4 regions of the Rummeliibacillus sp. BSL5 genome follow, and region 1 is predicted to be linked to each of the others. Evidence: predicted binding sites of a transcription regulator. Region 1 holds the regulator's gene; each other region holds the start of a gene.
What was found. Region 1 encodes LexA, which represses DNA repair genes until DNA is damaged. Its sites were predicted from a motif close to CGAACATATGTTCG; they were not measured.
Positions count from the first base shown of each region.

Region 1 (4,719 bases):
AGAAATCTTCATTTTCCCATTGATAAGCTTGTTTTGTTAGTAGAACTTCATCAACGCCAAGCGGTGCACCGTGAGATGATGATTTACCTGATTTGTTAGGAGAACCAAAGCCAATAACTGTTTTAATCTCAATTAATGTAGGTTGTCCTTTATGAGTTTTTGCTTTTTCAATTGCTGAATTAATAGCTTCAATATCATTGCCATCGTCAACCAAGATATAATTCCAGCCATATGCTTTAAAACGTTCAGCTGTATTATCTGAGAATGATTTATTCAAATCACCATCTAATGAAATATCATTACTATCGTATAAGACAATTAGTTTATCTAATTGCAAATGGCCTGCAAGTGAAGCTGCTTCTGCAGATACACCTTCCATTAAATCTCCATCTCCGCAAAGCGCGAATGTATAGTGATCTACAATGGAATGTTCTGGTTTGTTGTATACTCCTGCTAAATGCGCTTCAGCCATCGCCATACCAACAGCCATAGCAATCCCTTGCCCCAGTGGACCAGTTGTCGCTTCTACTCCAGCAGTGTGCCCAAATTCAGGATGGCCAGGAGTTAATGAATTCCATTGACGGAAGTTTTTAATTTCATCCATCGGTAAGTCATAACCACCTAAATGAAGTAGGCTGTATAATAACATTGAACCATGTCCTGCTGACAATACAAATCTGTCACGGTTAAACCATTTTGGATTTTTTGGATTGTGTTGCATTTGTTTTGTCCATAGCGTGTAAGCCATTGGTGCTGCACCCATTGGTAAACCTGGATGACCAGAATTTGCTTTTTCGATTGCATCAATCGACAAAGTTCGAATTGTATTAATTGCAAGCTGATCTGCTTGTAGCGTCATGAATAGACATCCTTTCTGAAAGCAAAGTATTATTCTATTACAGTTTAGTCAACATTATGTCAGAAAACAATATTTTTTCGACATTTACTTTACCTTATTAATTCAAAGGATTATTTCGTTTTTGAATTTCCTTTACCTTATCCGGTGTTACTTCATCGCCATTTGGATCAAATACTCGGACATGCTCAATGGTGTCTCTCATGGAATTACGGAATGTATCCAGATATTCTTTTCGAAGTGCTGTTTGTTCTTTCGCTTCCTCAACACTTAGTCCTTCTGCTTTTGATTTTCTAGACAGGAAATTAATGCGATCAATCTTTTCTTTTGGCAACATTTATATACACCCTTTCATATTCTTCATATCTTAAAGAGTATGTAAAATATGTTTTAAGTGCAAGCGTTAAGCATTATTTGGATATCAAGCCAACCTGTATCATAAAGTAAACTTTTCGACAGTTTACAGTTAATTATTGTGCTCTTCGAATTCTTTATAGCGTCTATGTACTGTTGCTTTGCTAAGTTGGAAGCCCAATCCATTTAAAGTAGCAGTGATTTCTTCAAATGTTAGCCCTTTATTTCTCAATTGAATAATCTGTTCAATTGGAGCATCAATTCTTTCTCTACCTTCTGGATTGCCCCGATCCTTTAAGTTATTTTCAGGCCTATAGCCGTTTTGTACAGCCCTTTTCATCCCACGACGTATTTTGGCATTATGTAATTTCCTTTGATATTCCTCTACTAGTGCCAATATTTCAAGCAACATTGTATCCATTTCATTCAGCTGGATATTGCCTGAATTATTAAGAGTAAAAATAGTCACTTCCATTTTATTAAGTAGATGTAATACGGCCATGCGACCATTCCCACGTCCTAATCGCGTTTCATCCTGCACAAACAATGCTGTAATATGTTGTTCTTTAATATAATCCAGCAAATCCATGAGTCCCTCGCGTTCTACGTCATAGCCGCTATGCCGATCTTTAAATACACTCATAACATTATAACCTTTTGTTTTGGCAAACTCTTTTAGTTCACTTTCTTGCCGTTCTAGCGAAGAATCTTGGGATTCTTTTTCTGTACTTACACGGCAATATAATACTGCTTCTTTACCTCTATTCATTCATTTTCACTCGCCAACTCTATTCCTTTTTTATTCGTGTTAGTTTTTTTGTACGCAGGAATAGATAAAGTATGACCAGCTATAATGCGTCCGTCAATAATATTGTTTTTATCTTTCACTAAAGAAACCCACTCACTTTTGGATAAATCCCCTTTATAAAGTCCAGATAGCGACCATAAAGTATCTCCTTCTTGGACTTCTATGTTTGTGTAGCTAGTTGTATCCCGATTGATAACCATAAGAATAACCATAATGGCGAATATGAATGCAAATAAATAGGTGGTATTTCGATTTTTTTTAATCCAGTTCATAAGGATCTCCCCTTCATCGAATGTTTGTTCGTAGTTTATATAATTCAATATAATACGAACATGCGTTTTTGTCAAATAAATTTCGAACCTATGTTTGCATCCATTTAATAGACATGTTATACTTCATTTAACAATTAAAGAAAATTGCTGATAAGAGGGTGAGCAAATTGAAAAAGGTATCAAAAAGACAAGATGATATATTGGAATTTATAAAAGAAGAAGTACGCACTAAAGGATATCCGCCTTCTGTACGAGAAATAGGCGAAGCAGTAGGTTTAGCTTCCAGTTCAACTGTCCACGGCCATTTGAATAGATTGGAAAGCAAAGGGCTGATCCGCAGAGACCCGACAAAACCGCGCGCTATTGAAATCTTAGATCAAGGAAATGTTACCAAACAGGGTGTTATGCATGTTCCTTTAGTTGGGAAAGTAACTGCCGGGTTACCTATCACCGCTATCGAAAATATTGAAGAGTACTTCCCTATTCCTGACACTTACGGTGGATCAGATGACCATATTTTTATGCTTGAAATCATGGGTGAATCTATGATAGAGGCAGGAATTCTCGATGGAGACTACGTGATTGTCAAACAACAGGCAACTGCCAATAATGGAGATATCGTAGTAGCTATGACGGAGGAGAACGAAGCAACAGTAAAACGTTTTTATAAAGAAAAGGGACACTTCCGTTTACAACCAGAGAATTCCTCTATGGAGCCAATAATTGTTGAAAACGTTGCTGTTCTTGGTAAAGTTGTTGGTCTTTATCGTAACATATACTGATAATTAAAAAAACAATCGAGTCTATTATATTACCTGTAGACTGATTGTTTTTTTATAAACACAAAACAGATAGCGCGGGTGTTAAATTAGGATTATTTTGCGCCTACTTAAAGTGCTATTTTGCAGTATGAAAACATTGCGTGTTTCTTTTATTTCTCAACTAGCTTTTTAATCGCCAACATGGACTTACCCTGAATAATACCTGTATCTTCAAATTTAAATGAAGCGTATAATGTTTTAGCTTTGATATTACTTGTTTGATAAAAGAGAGCTATATATTCTGCTTCACCATATGGCCACGTTACGATTTCCTTCAACATTTTTTCAAATGCAAGTTTGCCATATCCTTCCCCTTGGTAACTCTTTCCAATCATAATATGCCAAATAAAATAGCTCTTCTTACCGTAAAAATCTTCCTTTTCAAACGATTCGTGATCCAACGTATCATAAATATACATCAAAAATCCAACCACCACTTCATCGGCATAAATGGCATAAGGTGTAGCAGGTATCCCTTCTGCATTCAACATATGAGCATCTGCAAAGCTTCTTAGGTTAGTAGTTTCTATAAAGTCTTTTTGGTTTTCTTCAACTTCAAGTGCTATTACTTTCTCTATGTTATCTCCAGTTATTTTTCGTAATTCAATCATTTTCTATTTTTTCTCCTCTCTTAATACAATCCACTACCTCCTTGCACAATCAAAACATAGTCACATATCATACGATTATTCTCATAATATGTTGTACAAAGTAATCACCAGTAATAAACTCTACTCATCCTGATTTTTCATTCTAGCGCCATACATAATTGTAATAAAACTTAAAAACTTCCATTAATCAATATAAGTAAATATATTACAGTGTATAATATAGGTAAATACAGGGTTATAAATTTTTAGATTTAACAGTCAGATGGTTTAACACATCATCCGTTGCGCAAAAATATCTCTCGACAATTGAGTGAAGCAAAAACACAACATTTCTGTTTTCCGAAGCGCTTAAGTATGAACGTGATCGCAAATAGCTCTGAAGGATATATACTTTTAGAAGTATTTCCATGTTCTGATACCGAGAGTAAGGATATTTCTGATAGTTTTAATGATACAAATGAATTTTTGCTTAATGTTAAAATCGCTAATAATTCATTAAAAGAGATTTTCTCGAAGCATACAAAGAATATAGAGATCGTCTTTAGCTATTAAAGATTGAAATGGGTGACTTGCTAATCCTGATAGAGTGTTATGGTATTTAGTTTTTTAGTTGTCTGTGACTAAATAGAAATAGACCTCAACATGTAAAAGATATTAGGATCCTACGACTTAAAATTGAGTTTATTGTTAGTATTATTTTATTTTGGTAATGCGTATTTTTTATTAAAAATTATTTGACTATCTGTTTTTGTTCTTCTAAAAACTGATTCCATCTATTTAAAAATAGTTCTTGATTTTTCTCTGTTACTTCAAAAGTCATCGAGAAATATCGAAAATCACGAGCTGGTATTGAAGGTATTTTAAAATCCCAAATAACATCATAAACTTTGGAACTATAGTCTATTTCTTTTAATTCTGAGTCGTATCGTTTCGGATGGTTATACTTTTTGGGGTTTTGATACAACCACAATAAAGCAATATAAAGATATTTGTTTTT
Region 1 is NZ_JAVGCV010000001.1:1,162,773-1,167,491, forward strand. It holds gene tkt (transketolase) at 1-859, opposite strand, end outside; gene RCJ93_RS05995 (DUF896 domain-containing protein) at 957-1,193, opposite strand; gene RCJ93_RS06000 (YneB family resolvase-like protein) at 1,323-1,979, opposite strand; gene yneA (cell division suppressor protein YneA) at 1,976-2,290, opposite strand; gene lexA (transcriptional repressor LexA) at 2,458-3,072, shown strand; gene RCJ93_RS06015 (GNAT family N-acetyltransferase) at 3,222-3,722, opposite strand; gene RCJ93_RS06020 (hypothetical protein) at 4,453-4,719, opposite strand, start outside.

Region 2 (4,719 bases), 430 kb from region 1:
ATCTACGATGCAGCAATGAAATATGCTAAAAACCGTGTAGGCTTAGTTGTACTTACTGGTAAAGACTACGGTATGGGTTCTTCACGTGACTGGGCAGCTAAAGGTACTAACCTTCTTGGCGTTAAAACAGTTATCGCAGAATCATACGAACGTATCCACCGTTCAAACTTAGTAATGATGGGTGTTCTACCACTACAATTCGTTGATGGTGAAAGCTCAGAATCACTAGGATTGACTGGTGAAGAAACATTCTCAGTTAATATTACAGATGAAGTTAAACCTCGTGATATCCTAACTGTGACTGCTACATCTCCAGATGGCGATACTAAAACATTCAAAGCGCTTGCTCGTTTTGACTCAGAAGTAGAAGTAGATTACTACCGTAACGGCGGTATCCTACAAATGGTTTTACGTAACAAATTATCTAAATAATATGGTTCAAACAAGTGCACAATAATTTTGTGCACTTGTTTTAGTTTATAAGACAAAGGAGATTTTATGAAAGAAGAAAAGCTATGGAAGGATTTTCTCCCAAAATAACGGTATACTTAACATGAGGTGAACAACATGTTTGTAAGTGAAAAAGAAATTGAAATTCGTTATGCGGAGACAGATCAAATGGGCGTTGTATACCATGCTAATTATGTTATATGGATGGAATTAGGGAGGACGCAGCTGATTCATGATTTAGGCTTTAGCGTGACTCAATTAGAAGAAGCAGGCTATGTATCGCCTGTTATGAATGTCAATGTTAGCTACAAAGCTGCACTACGTTATGGTGAAAAAGCGATTATACGTACATGGATTGTATCACAGGAACGTCTTCGTACCGTGTATGGCTATGAAATCGTACATAGTGATGGAACGATTGCAGCAACAGCAACATCCGAACATATTGTGGTGAAAAAAGAAAATTTCCGACCTGTTGCTTTTGAACGGATTAATCCGGTGTGGTTTAATAAATATAAAGAAATTGCAGAAATCAAATAACTCTTGGATGAGTAGTTTAAAAAAGCATGCCCGAATTAGGCATGCTTTTTGCTTTCGTTATCTACTTGTAGTCAAATTTAAGTTCATCTAATTGGCGATCTACATCTACATATAAATCATGGTTGTTAAAAAACCATGTATCGTCTTGCTCAATAAAAAAAGTAGTTCCATTATGCTCTAATACAACACTTGGATTAATTGGCGAGTCTTGACTCATGCCGAGAGAAAACCCTTCGTGGAAAGGATTTGAGCCACCATATCTAGCATAAAAACGAATGGTATCTCCTTGCGCTACATCCATTTCATCAGAAAACCACTGAAATGCTTGTTCAGACATGATAATTTTCATAAGAACACTCCTTTTTTATAACCATGTTACTTTTGGTTCAGTTCCCTTTTTTATGCGCGATATATTAGATCTATGGCGATAAAAAATAAAGACTACAATAATGGAAATAATGATAAGTAAAAGATATTCATTATATAAAATACCATAAATAAGTGCGTAAATAAAAGCTACAACAGCTGCAAACATAGATGCTAGACTCACCATTTTATACACTTTTAAGCAAAGAAGGAAGGCGATAAGGAGCAAGATAAAGATTGGCCAATGGTAGCCAAGTAAAATACCTGCAGACGTAGCCACAGCTTTGCCTCCTCGGAAGCCAGCGAAGATAGGGAACATGTGCCCGACGACAGCAATGATGCCAGCAACTAGTGGGTGGATACCACTTCCTTGGAAAACAGCTAGAATAGGAAGTATAGTTGCAAGTGTGCCCTTTAATATATCCATAAGTGTAACGGCTATACCCGCTTTTTTTCCAAGCGTACGGAAGGTATTAGTAGCACCTAAGTTTCCGCTTCCGTGCTGTCTGATATCGGTTTTATAAAAAACTTTACCAACCCATAAACCGGATGGGATGGAACCAATTAGATAAGCCAATACAACAACTAAAATACTATTCATTTAAAACTCCCTCCAACATTAGTAGTTGGTATTATTAGATTATAATAATATTTTATCACGAGACTGTAAGCGTACACAATGACCAACTTTCTCAATAATTGCCGGTTCTTATTGTCCAATAGATTAAACGAATGATACAATAAAACCTGAGTCTAACTGAACAAGAAGTTGACAGTATCTATTATTGTGTATATGATTTATAAAAGTAGAACGGATGTTTGTGTTTAGGGGGAATATTTTTTGACAAATAAACAAACAATCACCTCTTATAGTGAAGATGATATTCAAGTATTAGAAGGTTTAGAAGCCGTAAGAAAACGTCCGGGTATGTATATTGGCTCTACAGACAGCAGAGGCTTGCACCACCTTGTATACGAAATCGTCGACAATGCTGTAGATGAGGTATTAGCGGGTTTTGGCTCACATATTGTTGTGAAAATCCATAAAGATCAAAGTATTAGTGTTAGAGATTATGGACGAGGCATGCCAACTGGGATGCACAAGACAGGGAAATCAACTCCTGAAGTAATCTTTACCATTTTGCATGCAGGCGGTAAATTTGGTCAAGGTGGTTATAAAACAAGTGGTGGTTTGCACGGTGTAGGAGCATCTGTTGTAAACGCCCTTTCTTCATGGCTTGATGTAACCATTTACCGAGATGGCCATAAATACAGCATGCGCTTTGAAAATGGCGGTAAGCCCGTAACTACACTTGCTAATCTAGGCAAAACGAAAGAAACAGGCACATTTATTCATTTTAAGCCTGATCCAGAAATCTTTTCTACAACCAAGTATCAATTCGATACATTGGCTGAACGTTTACGTGAATCAGCTTTTTTATTAAAGGGCTTAAAAATAGAGCTTATTGATGAAGAAACCGAGCGACAAGAAGTGTATCATTATGAAAATGGAATTGAAGCCTTTGTAGCCTATCTTAACGAAGAAAAAGATGTATTGCATCCAGTTAAATATGTTGAAGGCGAACTAGATGAAATTGAAGTTGAATTTGCTTTTCAATTCAATGATGGTTATTCCGAAACTATCCTTTCCTTTGTTAATAATGTTCGCACGCGTGATGGAGGCACACACGAAACAGGCGCAAAAGCTGCAATGACGCGTGTGTTTAACGAGTATGCACGTAAAGTCGGACTCCTAAAAGAAAAAGATAAAAATTTGGATGGTTCGGATATACGTGAAGGGTTAGCTGCCATCATCTCAGTCCGAATTCCTGAAAATCTATTACAATTCGAAGGTCAAACTAAAGGCAAACTTGGCACAGCTGAAGCACGTAGCTCTGTCGATGGTGTCGTATCCCAAAAATTAATGTACATTTTGGAAGAGAATGCGGAGCTTAGTGCATCGCTTGTACGTAAAGCTATTCGTGCACAGCAAGTTCGCGAAGCAGCACGGAAAGCAAGAGAAGACGCACGTCATGGTAAAAAATCCAAAAAACAAACCATCTTATCAGGAAAATTGACGCCAGCACAATCTAAGAATGCTGCCAAAAATGAATTATACTTAGTCGAAGGCGATTCTGCGGGCGGCTCAGCTAAACAAGGCCGTGACCGTTCTTTCCAGGCCATCTTGCCTCTTCGAGGAAAAGTAATCAATACGGAAAAAGCAAAGCTTCAGGACATCATGAAAAACGAAGAAATTGCTACCATTATCCATGCAGTCGGTGCTGGAGTTGGTACAGATTTCAATATTGAAGATGCTGCTTACGATAAAGTTATAATCATGACGGATGCCGATACGGATGGCGCTCATATACAGGTATTACTATTAACTTTCTTCTTCCGTTATATGAGACCACTTGTTGAAGCAGGAAAAGTATATATTGCCTTGCCGCCACTTTATAAAGTATCTAAAGGGACTGGGCGCAAAGAAGTAATTGAATATGCTTGGACAGAGAAAGATCTTCAACAAGCAATTAAGAAAATTGGTAAGGGGTATATTCTTCAACGCTACAAAGGTCTTGGTGAAATGAATGCTGAGCAGCTTTGGGAAACAACCATGAACCCTGAAACACGGACATTGGTTCGCGTTCAAATCAATGATGTTGAAAGAGCAGAAAAAGGCGTTGCCACATTGATGGGTGATAAGGTAGAACCACGAAGAAAATGGATTGAATCGCATGTGGACTTTGGCCTTGAAGAAGACAGTACGATATTAGAAAGCGAATTTATACAACATGATGGAGGGGATCTTACATGACGCAGTCCGAGATATTTCAAGACTTGCCTTTAGAGGAAGTCATCGGTGATCGCTTCGGTCGTTATAGTAAATACATTATTCAAGACCGTGCTTTGCCAGATGCAAGAGACGGTCTTAAACCAGTACAGCGCCGTATTCTATATGCAATGTTTATGGAAGGCAATACACACGACAAGCCCTTTAGAAAATCGGCTAAAACAGTCGGAAATGTAATCGGTAACTATCATCCACATGGTGATAGTTCTGTTTACGAAGCTATGGTACGTATGAGCCAGGACTGGAAAGCCCGCCATATGTTAATAGAAATGCATGGCAATAACGGTTCTGTCGATGGTGATCCGCCTGCTGCTATGCGTTATACAGAAGCCCGTTTATCTTCTATTGCAGCTCTAATGCTGCGGGATATTCAAAAAGATACAGTGGATTTAGTGCCAAATTTTGATGATCAAGATTTAGAACCAACTGTACTGCCTTCACGTTTTCCTAATTTATTAGTGAATGGGTCGACAGGGATATCCGCAGGCTATGCGACTGACATCCCACCGCAT
Region 2 is NZ_JAVGCV010000001.1:730,598-735,316, reverse strand. It holds gene acnA (aconitate hydratase AcnA) at 1-432, shown strand, start outside; gene RCJ93_RS03795 (acyl-CoA thioesterase) at 568-990, shown strand; gene RCJ93_RS03790 (HesB/YadR/YfhF family protein) at 1,052-1,339, opposite strand; gene plsY (glycerol-3-phosphate 1-O-acyltransferase PlsY) at 1,355-1,957, opposite strand; gene parE (DNA topoisomerase IV subunit B) at 2,198-4,171, shown strand; gene parC (DNA topoisomerase IV subunit A) at 4,168-4,719, shown strand, end outside.
Region 2: parE (DNA topoisomerase IV subunit B) is a predicted target of LexA. The motif match lies at 2,165-2,178, and genes of this name have one in related genera.

Region 3 (4,719 bases), 820 kb from region 1:
AATCGCAAAAGAATTTGATCTGATTACATATGTGGATGATGCACATGGTTCAGGTGTAATGGGCAAAGGGAAAGGAACAGTTAAACATTTTGGACTTCAAAATGAGATTGACTTCCAAATCGGTACATTATCTAAAGCAATCGGTGTTGTCGGCGGTTATGTAGCTGGTAAGAAGAACTTAATCGACTGGTTAAAAGTCCGTTCACGTCCATTCTTATTCTCTACAGCATTACCACCAGGTGACGTAGCTGCTATCACACGTGCAGTTCAAATGCTGATGGACTCTACAGAACTTCATGACAAGCTTTGGGAAAATGGCGATTACTTAAAAGCCGGTCTGAAAAAATTAGGCTTTAATATCGGTCATTCAGAAACACCAATTACGCCATGCATTATCGGCGATGAAAAATTAACACAAACATTCTCAGCTCGTCTTCTTGAAGAAGGCGTCTATGCGAAATCGATTGTGTTCCCAACCGTTCCAAAAGGCACTGGCCGTGTACGCAATATGCCAACAGCTGCCCATACAAAAGAAATGCTTGATAAAGCGCTAGCGATTTACGAAAAAGTCGGTAAAGAGCTTGGTGTTATTTCTTAATATCCTAAAATCTCGCCATTATGGCGGGATTTTTTTATGTTAAAGGACTTTCTAGTATCTCGTTTTTATATACTTTTTGATTCAGAAAAGATAGAATAATATGTAGATTTTTCGGAATTGAAAGTTTACTATGGGAGCGGAAAGTTCAAACGGAGGTGCGCAAACATGAAGATAGGATGCATTCAGTTAAATGTAGCATTTGGTGATGTGGAAAAGAACTTTAAAAGAGCTGAACAGTTCATTCGCGAAAGTGCTAGTAAAGGAGCCAAGCTTGTTGTCTTGCCTGAAATGTGGAATACAGGTTATGCGCTGAAAAAGTTGAATGAATTAGCGGATGATCATGGTGAAAGAACTAAGAACTTCTTGCAAAATTTAGCCACAGAACTTCACATCGATATTGTCGGCGGTTCTGTGGCAACAAAGAGAGATAATCATTTCTACAATACGATGTATGTTGTCGATAAAGAGGGCAAACTAGTAGGAGAGTATGATAAAGTCCATCTTTTCAGCCTCATGGATGAACATTTGCATTTATCCTCAGGAAGCGAAAAGAACAACTTTGCTTTAGGCGACTTGCAGGCGGCGGGCGTTATTTGCTATGACATCCGTTTTCCAGAATGGTTGCGCCTTCATACATTAAATGGGGCAAAAGTGTTGTTCGTGGTAGCACAATGGCCGACGCCAAGAATTGATCATTGGAAATTGTTACTCCAAGCAAGAGCTATTGAAAATCAATGCTTTGTTATAGCTGTCAATCGAATTAGCAACAAGAAAGAAAATTTCAACGGCCAGTCCATGATTATTGGGCCTTGGGGTGAAGTATTGTGGACGGGAAATGAGGATGAAGAGCTTGCTGTTATTGACGTGGACTTATCTAATGTCGATGAAGTGCGAGGACAAATCCCTGTCTATGATGACCGGCGCCCTGATTTATATAAAGATATTCTGGTGTAAGTTCAAGTGAGAGAAGCTATTTCTCTCGCTTTTTACTTTATTGTTCGAACCTGCCTCTTTGGATATAAACGTATATCCATCCCCTCACCGAATATAATATATTCACAAACCCTTTCTACATTCCTCTCGTTGTTTTTATCCCGCATTAACGGGCAGTAAGACCCCCACTTCAAAACTGCAGTATGTAAAGGAGAAGTTTAGTGGGGGGTAACTGCCCGTAAAAGCCCGATTGGTTCAACTAACCTTCAGTGGGGATAAAAAACCCCCACTGAATGAAGTTTCACTTTATATGGAAAATAAAACGTTACATTTTGGTAAATGCTCTTTATGACTTGTCATCTCACTTGTCTCATTTTAGAATTAGAACAAATGTTCTTTATTGAATGGAGGGAGTTCGCTGTGCTGTATGAAAATATGCCAAATAGATCGATTATGTGTATAGATATGCGTTGTTTTTATGCGAGCTGCATGGCGACACTCGCTGGTTTGAATGTGCTGAACGAAGCGGTTGCCGTTGTTGGTAATCTGGAGCAGCAAAGCAGTATCGTGCTTTCTGCATCTCCCATGGCGAAAAAACGTTTCCAAATAAAAACGGGCACTCGGTTATTTGAAATTCCGAAGCACCCCGATATCCATGTGTTTGAAGCAAAGATGGAGTACTTTGTGCGCATGTCTGTTGAAATCACTAAATTATTTACGAGCTATGTACCGAGCGAAGCGATTCATGTTTACAGTATTGATGAAAGCTTTATTGACTTAACAGGCACGGAGAAGCTATGGGGTGATCCAGAACGAACAGCGCGTGCCATCCAGAATGAACTTTACAAGCAATTCGAAATTCCAAGCACTGTCGGTATGGGACCTAACATGCTTCTAGCAAAGCTTGCACTCGATTTAGAAGCGAAAAAAACAGGTTTTGCAAAATGGGACTTTGAGGATGTTGAGAAAAAGCTATGGCCTGTTATGCCGCTATCTGAAATGTGGGGAATTGGACGCCGCACCGAACGAACGCTAAACCACATGGGTATTTTTTCAGTGGGCGATTTAGCAAATGCTGATTTATCTGCACTCGAAGAGAAGTTCGGCATTATGGGCAACCAGCTTTACCACCATGCATGGGGGATTGATTTATCTACCGTAGGAGAAGCACCAATTGTTGAAGGCCAAATCAGTTTCGGCAAAAGCCAGATATTAAAACGCGATTACCATACGAAAAAGGAAATCTTCATCGTGCTGCTTGAGATGTGTGAGGATGTAGCAAGGCGGGCAAGGGAAGCTTATAAAGTGGGCCGCACCATTACATTGGGCATATCGTATAGCCGCGATGCTTTTGGCGGAGGCTTCCAACGCGCAAAAACAATTGATGAAGCGACCAATGATACAATGGCGATTTATCGTGTATGTCTGCAGCTTTTTGAAGAGCATTACAACGAACGTCCCGTGCGACAAATCAGCATCAGCATATCAAAATTAGAATCGGAACAATCACTACAGCTTAGCCTCTTTGATACAAAACGCTGGAAACGTCGTAAGCTCGGCGCTGCAATGGATCACCTTCGTGCACATTACGGTTCGACAGCTATCCTTCGCGCCGTTTCGTATACAGAGGCAGGTACTGCAATTGGACGCGACGGATTGCTTGGAGGGCACAAGCGCTAAAGTCTGAGGGAATTTTACAGCTTGTTAATGCGAGACGGGATAAAAAGGAGATGTGTGTTAGTGCTACGCGACCGAGGGAATATCAAGTGGACGGCTATGATGCTGCCGGAACATGTTCACCGTTTAAAAAATTGGCAAAGTGAATTAAAGCAAATCAAAAAACCTGCATATGACGAATGGACACTGCAGGCGTTAGAAGAGGAAGTACTTCAAGCATACTACAGCAAAAAACAAGTAGTAGTAGAAGTATGGCATGACAAAACGAGCCGCAGCTTTACAGGCATCATTGCCAACCTTAACAGTGAAAAGAAAAAACTGTTAATCCAAGATCAAGATACATTTTCTAAAAATCATTGGGTGGATGTGGACTGTATTATTCATTTGGAAATATTAGCGTGAAAATCATAAATAATAATAATCAAATAAAATATAAAAGCCACAAACGTATAGATTCAACGTTTGTGGCTTTTTAGGTGTACACACAGAGTTTGCTAAAATCCCTTTCACATTTGAAGTTCTTTCATATCTTTCAAGGAATAATAAAGCATGTACTTCTGTACACCTCTTGCATGTTCGATTGCTTCAGCTGAGTATCGGCTAAAGTTTTCTTTATTTTTCTCCTTGGCAGAAATCAAACTTTCAATTGAAGGAGCCATCCATTTTTCAGTTAACCGCGGAAGCATTTCACGTGCGTTCTCGATATTTCCAAGCAGGGCTTCGCTATGGGCAATCATATAGCTTTGATAAGGCTCTTTCTGAATTTGTTTTGCTTCAGTCAGCGCTTGGTCATAATGTTCTTCTAGTAGGGCAAGCAAGCATGCGTAATTATGTTTGATATAAGGCTGTTGATGAGTGGAAATTATTCGTTGAAGTGCTTCTTTTTGTTCTGCTAAGGATTCATGGGCGATGGCGTATGGATAGGCAAATAATGCTTTTTGCTTGTTCCTTTTAAGGAAGCGGTCAATTTTTTTTAGATTATTTGTCCACCATAGTGCATTGAAGTGGGGATAAAGTGTAAACATAAATACATATAAGATAAGCAAAATTACGATTAGCCATGTAGGAATATCCATTAAAAGCAGAAAAGAGCATGCTAGGATGGCGAATAAATAAATAAGCGTTAATTTTACTAATTCCATTCGTTCACTCCTTTTTTCGTTTAGTATAAATGAAAATTCAAGAAAAGTCCCAGAAGAAATCAGTGGATAAGCACTAGTTGTGCTTTCTAGAAATACAGTATATAATAAACTCGGAAAATTACTTTAAATAATAGGTGCTAATGGGTTTATTTGTACACTGGGAGAATACAAATGTTTTTGAGAAGGGAAATTGTACTGTCGGAAAAAGCAATTGTATGTAATAGAGGGAGGATTATACAATGAAAAGAATAATGATAACAGGCGCGTCTGGCCAAATCGGTTCAGAATTAGTGGCGAAGCTAAGAAAAGAATATGGTACCGAAAATGTACTAGCTACAGATATAAAAGAGAGTGCAAACCAAGCAGGGC
Region 3 is NZ_JAVGCV010000001.1:1,987,618-1,992,336, reverse strand. It holds gene RCJ93_RS09865 (glycine C-acetyltransferase) at 1-598, shown strand, start outside; gene RCJ93_RS09860 (carbon-nitrogen family hydrolase) at 764-1,552, shown strand; gene RCJ93_RS09855 (Y-family DNA polymerase) at 1,955-3,211, shown strand; gene RCJ93_RS09850 (YolD-like family protein) at 3,272-3,610, shown strand; gene RCJ93_RS09845 (hypothetical protein) at 3,715-4,350, opposite strand; gene RCJ93_RS09840 (L-threonine 3-dehydrogenase) at 4,590-4,719, shown strand, end outside.
Region 3: RCJ93_RS09855 (Y-family DNA polymerase) is a predicted target of LexA. The motif match lies at 1,915-1,928, and genes of this name have one in related genera.

Region 4 (4,719 bases), 920 kb from region 1:
CACGCGTGTGTCATTTAAGATTAAACAGTCTCCTTCTTGAAGTTCATTGACAATATCTCTGAAATGATGATGTGATACCTCGCCTGTTTCACGATCTAATACCATCAACCGGCTAGAAGTACGGTCTTCAAGTGGTACTTGGGCAATTAATTCTTCTGGTAATTCATAATCAAAGTCTTCTAATTTCATTTGTCTTTCCTTCTTTATATTAAGATTCTTGTGTTTTTTCGTAACCGAAATGACTATAGGCTAGAGCTGTAACGATTCGTCCTCTTGGTGTACGCTGAATAAAACCAATCTGCATTAAATAAGGTTCATAAACGTCTTCAATGGTCGTTGATTCCTCACCTATGCTTGCCGCAATCGTATCTAATCCGACCGGCCCGCCTCGGAATCGTTCGATCATAGTTACTATCAATTTATGGTCTATATGGTCTAGTCCCAGTGGATCAACTTGCAGACGTTCTAATGCATCTTGTGATAGGAAGTGAGAGATTACCCCGTCTCCGATCACTTGGGCATAATCGCGTACCCTTTTTAACAAGCGATTGGCAATTCTCGGGGTCCCCCTTGATCGCCTTGCTAATTCGCCTGCAGCATTTTGGTCAATCACAACATCGAAGAGCTCTGCACTTCTGCACACTATTTCAGCTAAAGAATACTCATCATAGTAGTCTAATCGTAATAATACACCAAAACGGTCTCTAAGTGGAGCAGATAGCGCTCCTGCCCTAGTGGTAGCGCCAACTAATGTAAAAGGAGGCAAATCCAACCTAATAGATCTTGCTTCTGGCCCTTTACCGACCACAATATCCAAACAAAAGTCTTCCATTGCTGGATATAGGACCTCTTCTATTGCTCGAGGCAAACGATGAATCTCATCAATAAATAGCACATCGCCAGGCTCTAAGGAGCTCACAATCGCCGCTAAGTCGCCAGGACGTTCAATAGCTGGACCGCTCGTCATTTTGATATTTGTACCCATTTCATTCGCAATGACAGCGGCTAAGGTTGTTTTCCCAAGCCCCGGAGGTCCATAAAGCAAGACATGGTCTAAGCTTTCTTCTCGCATTTTTGCCGCTTCGATAAAGATTTTTAGGTTGTCTTTGACCTTTTGCTGCCCAATATATTGTGCAAGATTTTGTGGGCGCAATGACAACTCCAAACCTTCATCAAACGCAGTAGCTTCGCTTGATACGACTCGTTCTTCCATTTTATTTACCTCCTATCCGTTATTGTTGTTTTAACAGTAACTTCAAAGCTTGTTTCATATAATCTTCTGTTGTATTTAAGCCATCATTATTTTCAAGCGGTATGCGAATTTTGGCTAATTCTTTTTCAGAATAACCTAATGCTGTAAGTGCTAGCAAAGCATCCTCTAACTCATCTTTATTATGGTGAACACCAAATAGCGGCAGTTCATCTTGAGCACTTGCTAATTCTATATTATCAAGCAGACTGCCAAGCTTTCCTTTTAGATCAAGTATCATCTGGCGAGCAGTTTTCTTCCCAACGCCAGGGAATTTAACAAGGAACTTCTCATCCTCTTGTTCTATCGCCTGGATAACTTGTTGTGGATTGCCACTAGCTAATATGGCAAGCGCTCCTTTTGGTCCAATACCGGACACTTGGATCAGCTTTCGAAATAACTCTCGCTCTTCTAATGATTGAAAGGCAAATAATAGCTGTGCATCTTCCCGTACATGCATATGTGTATAGAACTTCACATTAGCTTTGTCCATTTGAAAAGCAAACGGATTTGGCGTGAATAACTGCCAGCCAATCCCTTGCTGTTCAACGACAATATATTCGGGGGTAATGCGTGTAGCCGTGCCAATTATGTAGTCGTACATAACATTCTCCTTTTTGCGTAACGATATTCATTATAGCACTTTTAAACGGCGGATGCATGTTCGCCTTCGCCTTAAAAAAGATAGGCCATGAAAGACCTATCTTAAAATATAATAATATCATTATTTTACCTACCACAATCATACCATAATTTTGGCCAAGAAGAGAGCGCCACTTCCGTAAAGCGTAATAAATCCTCCACAAACGTTTGTTGCTTTTCATTTTCGACTGTTTTTACATACAACCATTCACGCAACAACTCATTCGGATAACGCAATGCTTGCAAATAGCTGTTAGGAAAGTCTGATAATAACGGCTGCTCTTTTAGGAGCAATTTTAAATTGTATTGGACATGCGGCAAAACGCGATGCATCCACATGATGAGCTCTTCTTCTGGGTGGCCGTACGCACAAAGGTCAAAATCGATCATGTAGTCTTTCCCTTTGGCATCTTTTAAAAAGTTATGGTGAACGACGTCCCCATGCAAAATTGTTTTTTTGCTTGTCAAAGGCTCTACATTTTGCAGTTCTTTGAGCGCTTTTCTTGCATAAAGAACAAGCTGGTCACATTTTTCGTTGCCTAAGTATATTGAGATTTTTGGAATATGCATAATGAATTTCTGAAGGCGTTCTTGCCACTTCAATTGCAAATCATAAGCGGGCAAATAATAATCAGCCTTAGACCAATTATTATTCTTCCCCGTTTTGTGCAATTGTTGAATGAGCTCAAGAGATTTTTTGCGATCTATTTTTGATTTATAGTTAAATCGCCGTGCGTTTTTCACCCATGGTTGGGTCAGAATATTATTTTCTAACTTTGTATTAGGTAACGTATGTGGAAATTCCATGTCAGCAAGCGTATCATGAACCGCTTTCACTTTTTTCGCAACCAGTATATGCTCATATTTTTTGACCATTACTTCTTTATTGCCCGCTTGACATTGCCAAACATTTTTTTTGATTCTTTTTTTTATTTGAAAATTGTTCAACTAATAGGTCTCATAACCCGCTTGCGGGAATTGTGGCGCATAGTATGGATGGTAGGAGTATCCTTGAGCCGATAAGCAAGCTGGACAGTTGCAAGCTCCATGCCATTGGTGAGGTGGCATTGGATAATACGGCATGGCTTGAGGCATAGCATAAGGATCGAACTGCCACTGCTGGTCATATTGAGGAGCCATATTTGGCGGCATGCCACTTTGCTCCATTTGCTGCGGGAATTGACCATAATGATCATGCCCATGGAAGTCATGGTGTTTTGGTGTATCTAGTGAAGATGATTCACATTCTTGAGTTTTTTCAGGCATTTGCCACTGTGGCATTGGTTGTGCCATTGGCGGTCCCCACTGCGGTGTAGGCATTGGCCACGGCATCACTTGTTGTCCTCCGCCACAGCTGCTACAGCCACTTATGTTCTGTGGTGGCATTGGCACTGCATGCTGATCAAACGTTGATGATTCACACTCCCTTGTAGATTCCGGCATTTGCCACTGTGGCTGCATTGATCCCATCCAATGAGGTGCAGGTGCATGCCAAATCGGCTGTATCGGCATTGGCATCATTGGATGGCTACCTCCGCAACCACAACTGCTGCAGAAATGTGGGAACGGTTTTGGCATTGGCATTGGCATTATAGGGTGGCAAGGTTGATATACCTCTTCCTTACATCCTTCATATTTTGGAGGCAGTGGGGGTTGAGGTAAGTATGGCATTACAGGCGGTACTGGAGGTAAGCTTGGTTTGTACTCCACTACCTCTCTTTTCGGTTGAATGATGAATTGTTCTTCATGTTGCTCAATGATCTCTACTCTAGCTCTTACAGGTCGACTTTCTTCAAACGGGTGTGGATGAGGCATTGGCACTGGCTCCGGTGGAGGTACTGGTACCGGAACTGGAATAGGAACCGGAACTTCTTTTTCTTTAACAGGCATCGGCGGCTTTGGCGGCATTACTTTCGGTTGTTCTTTTGGCTTTGGAACATGATGCTCTTTTGGTTGTTCCTTTGGTCTTGGTACATGGTGCTCTTTTGGCGGCAACACCGTTTGTTCCTTCGGGGGGACAACCGGCAGCTCTTTTGGCTGGTGTGGCACCTCTTTTACTCTCGGCATTTCTTTCACCGGCGGTGTGTGGTGCTCTTTTGGCACCTCTTTTTTTGGTTCAGGCAGGAATAGCTCCATACCAGGAACAATATAGTCAGGATTCGCTAGATGGGCGTTTAATCGTTTTAATTCTTCAAAGGAAATGCCGTATTGCCTCGCAATTTTCCACAATGTATCGCCCTTTTTGACAGTATGAACGCGCACGTTTTTCCTCCTTCCGTCTCCTTACCATATGAAAAGCATCGGGAATTGGACACTTAATTCGTCATTTGATTGGCCTTTCATGTTACACTATGCAACAAATCGACAAACTAGAAGAAATTTCTTAAAAAAGGGAGTTTAGTTATTTAGCTGACCAACAAAAAAACCTGTTCCCACATTCAGGAACAGGTTTATAATCTTTTCATAGCTGAAGATTATTTTATTTTTTTTGTGCTTCCAGAAAAACCTTTTGTGCTGCAGATATACCTGCAGCCGGTTCGAAAGAATAATTAAAATCTTGCAAACCTGCTTCTATTAAAGAAATAGCTTGCAAAATATCACTTGGGAAGCAGTATCCCATATGACCAAAACGGAAGATTTTCCCTTGTAGTTCGCCTAGTCCCCCAGCAAAATCAAGATGATATTGTTTCTTTAAATGCCCAAGGAATTGAGAAAGATTTATTCCTTCAGGTGCCATAATAGCTGTGATTGTAGGTGAAGCATATTCATCAGAAGTTAACACCCCAATAGATAGTGCTTTCATTGCTGCACGTACCATATCCTTCATA
Region 4 is NZ_JAVGCV010000001.1:244,899-249,617, reverse strand. It holds gene queA (tRNA preQ1(34) S-adenosylmethionine ribosyltransferase-isomerase QueA) at 1-189, opposite strand, end outside; gene ruvB (Holliday junction branch migration DNA helicase RuvB) at 209-1,213, opposite strand; gene ruvA (Holliday junction branch migration protein RuvA) at 1,233-1,853, opposite strand; gene RCJ93_RS01265 (phosphotransferase) at 1,979-2,839, opposite strand; gene RCJ93_RS01260 (LysM peptidoglycan-binding domain-containing protein) at 2,840-4,153, opposite strand; gene RCJ93_RS01255 (pyridoxal-phosphate-dependent aminotransferase family protein) at 4,371-4,719, opposite strand, start outside.
Region 4: ruvA (Holliday junction branch migration protein RuvA) is a predicted target of LexA. The motif match lies at 1,903-1,916, and genes of this name have one in related genera.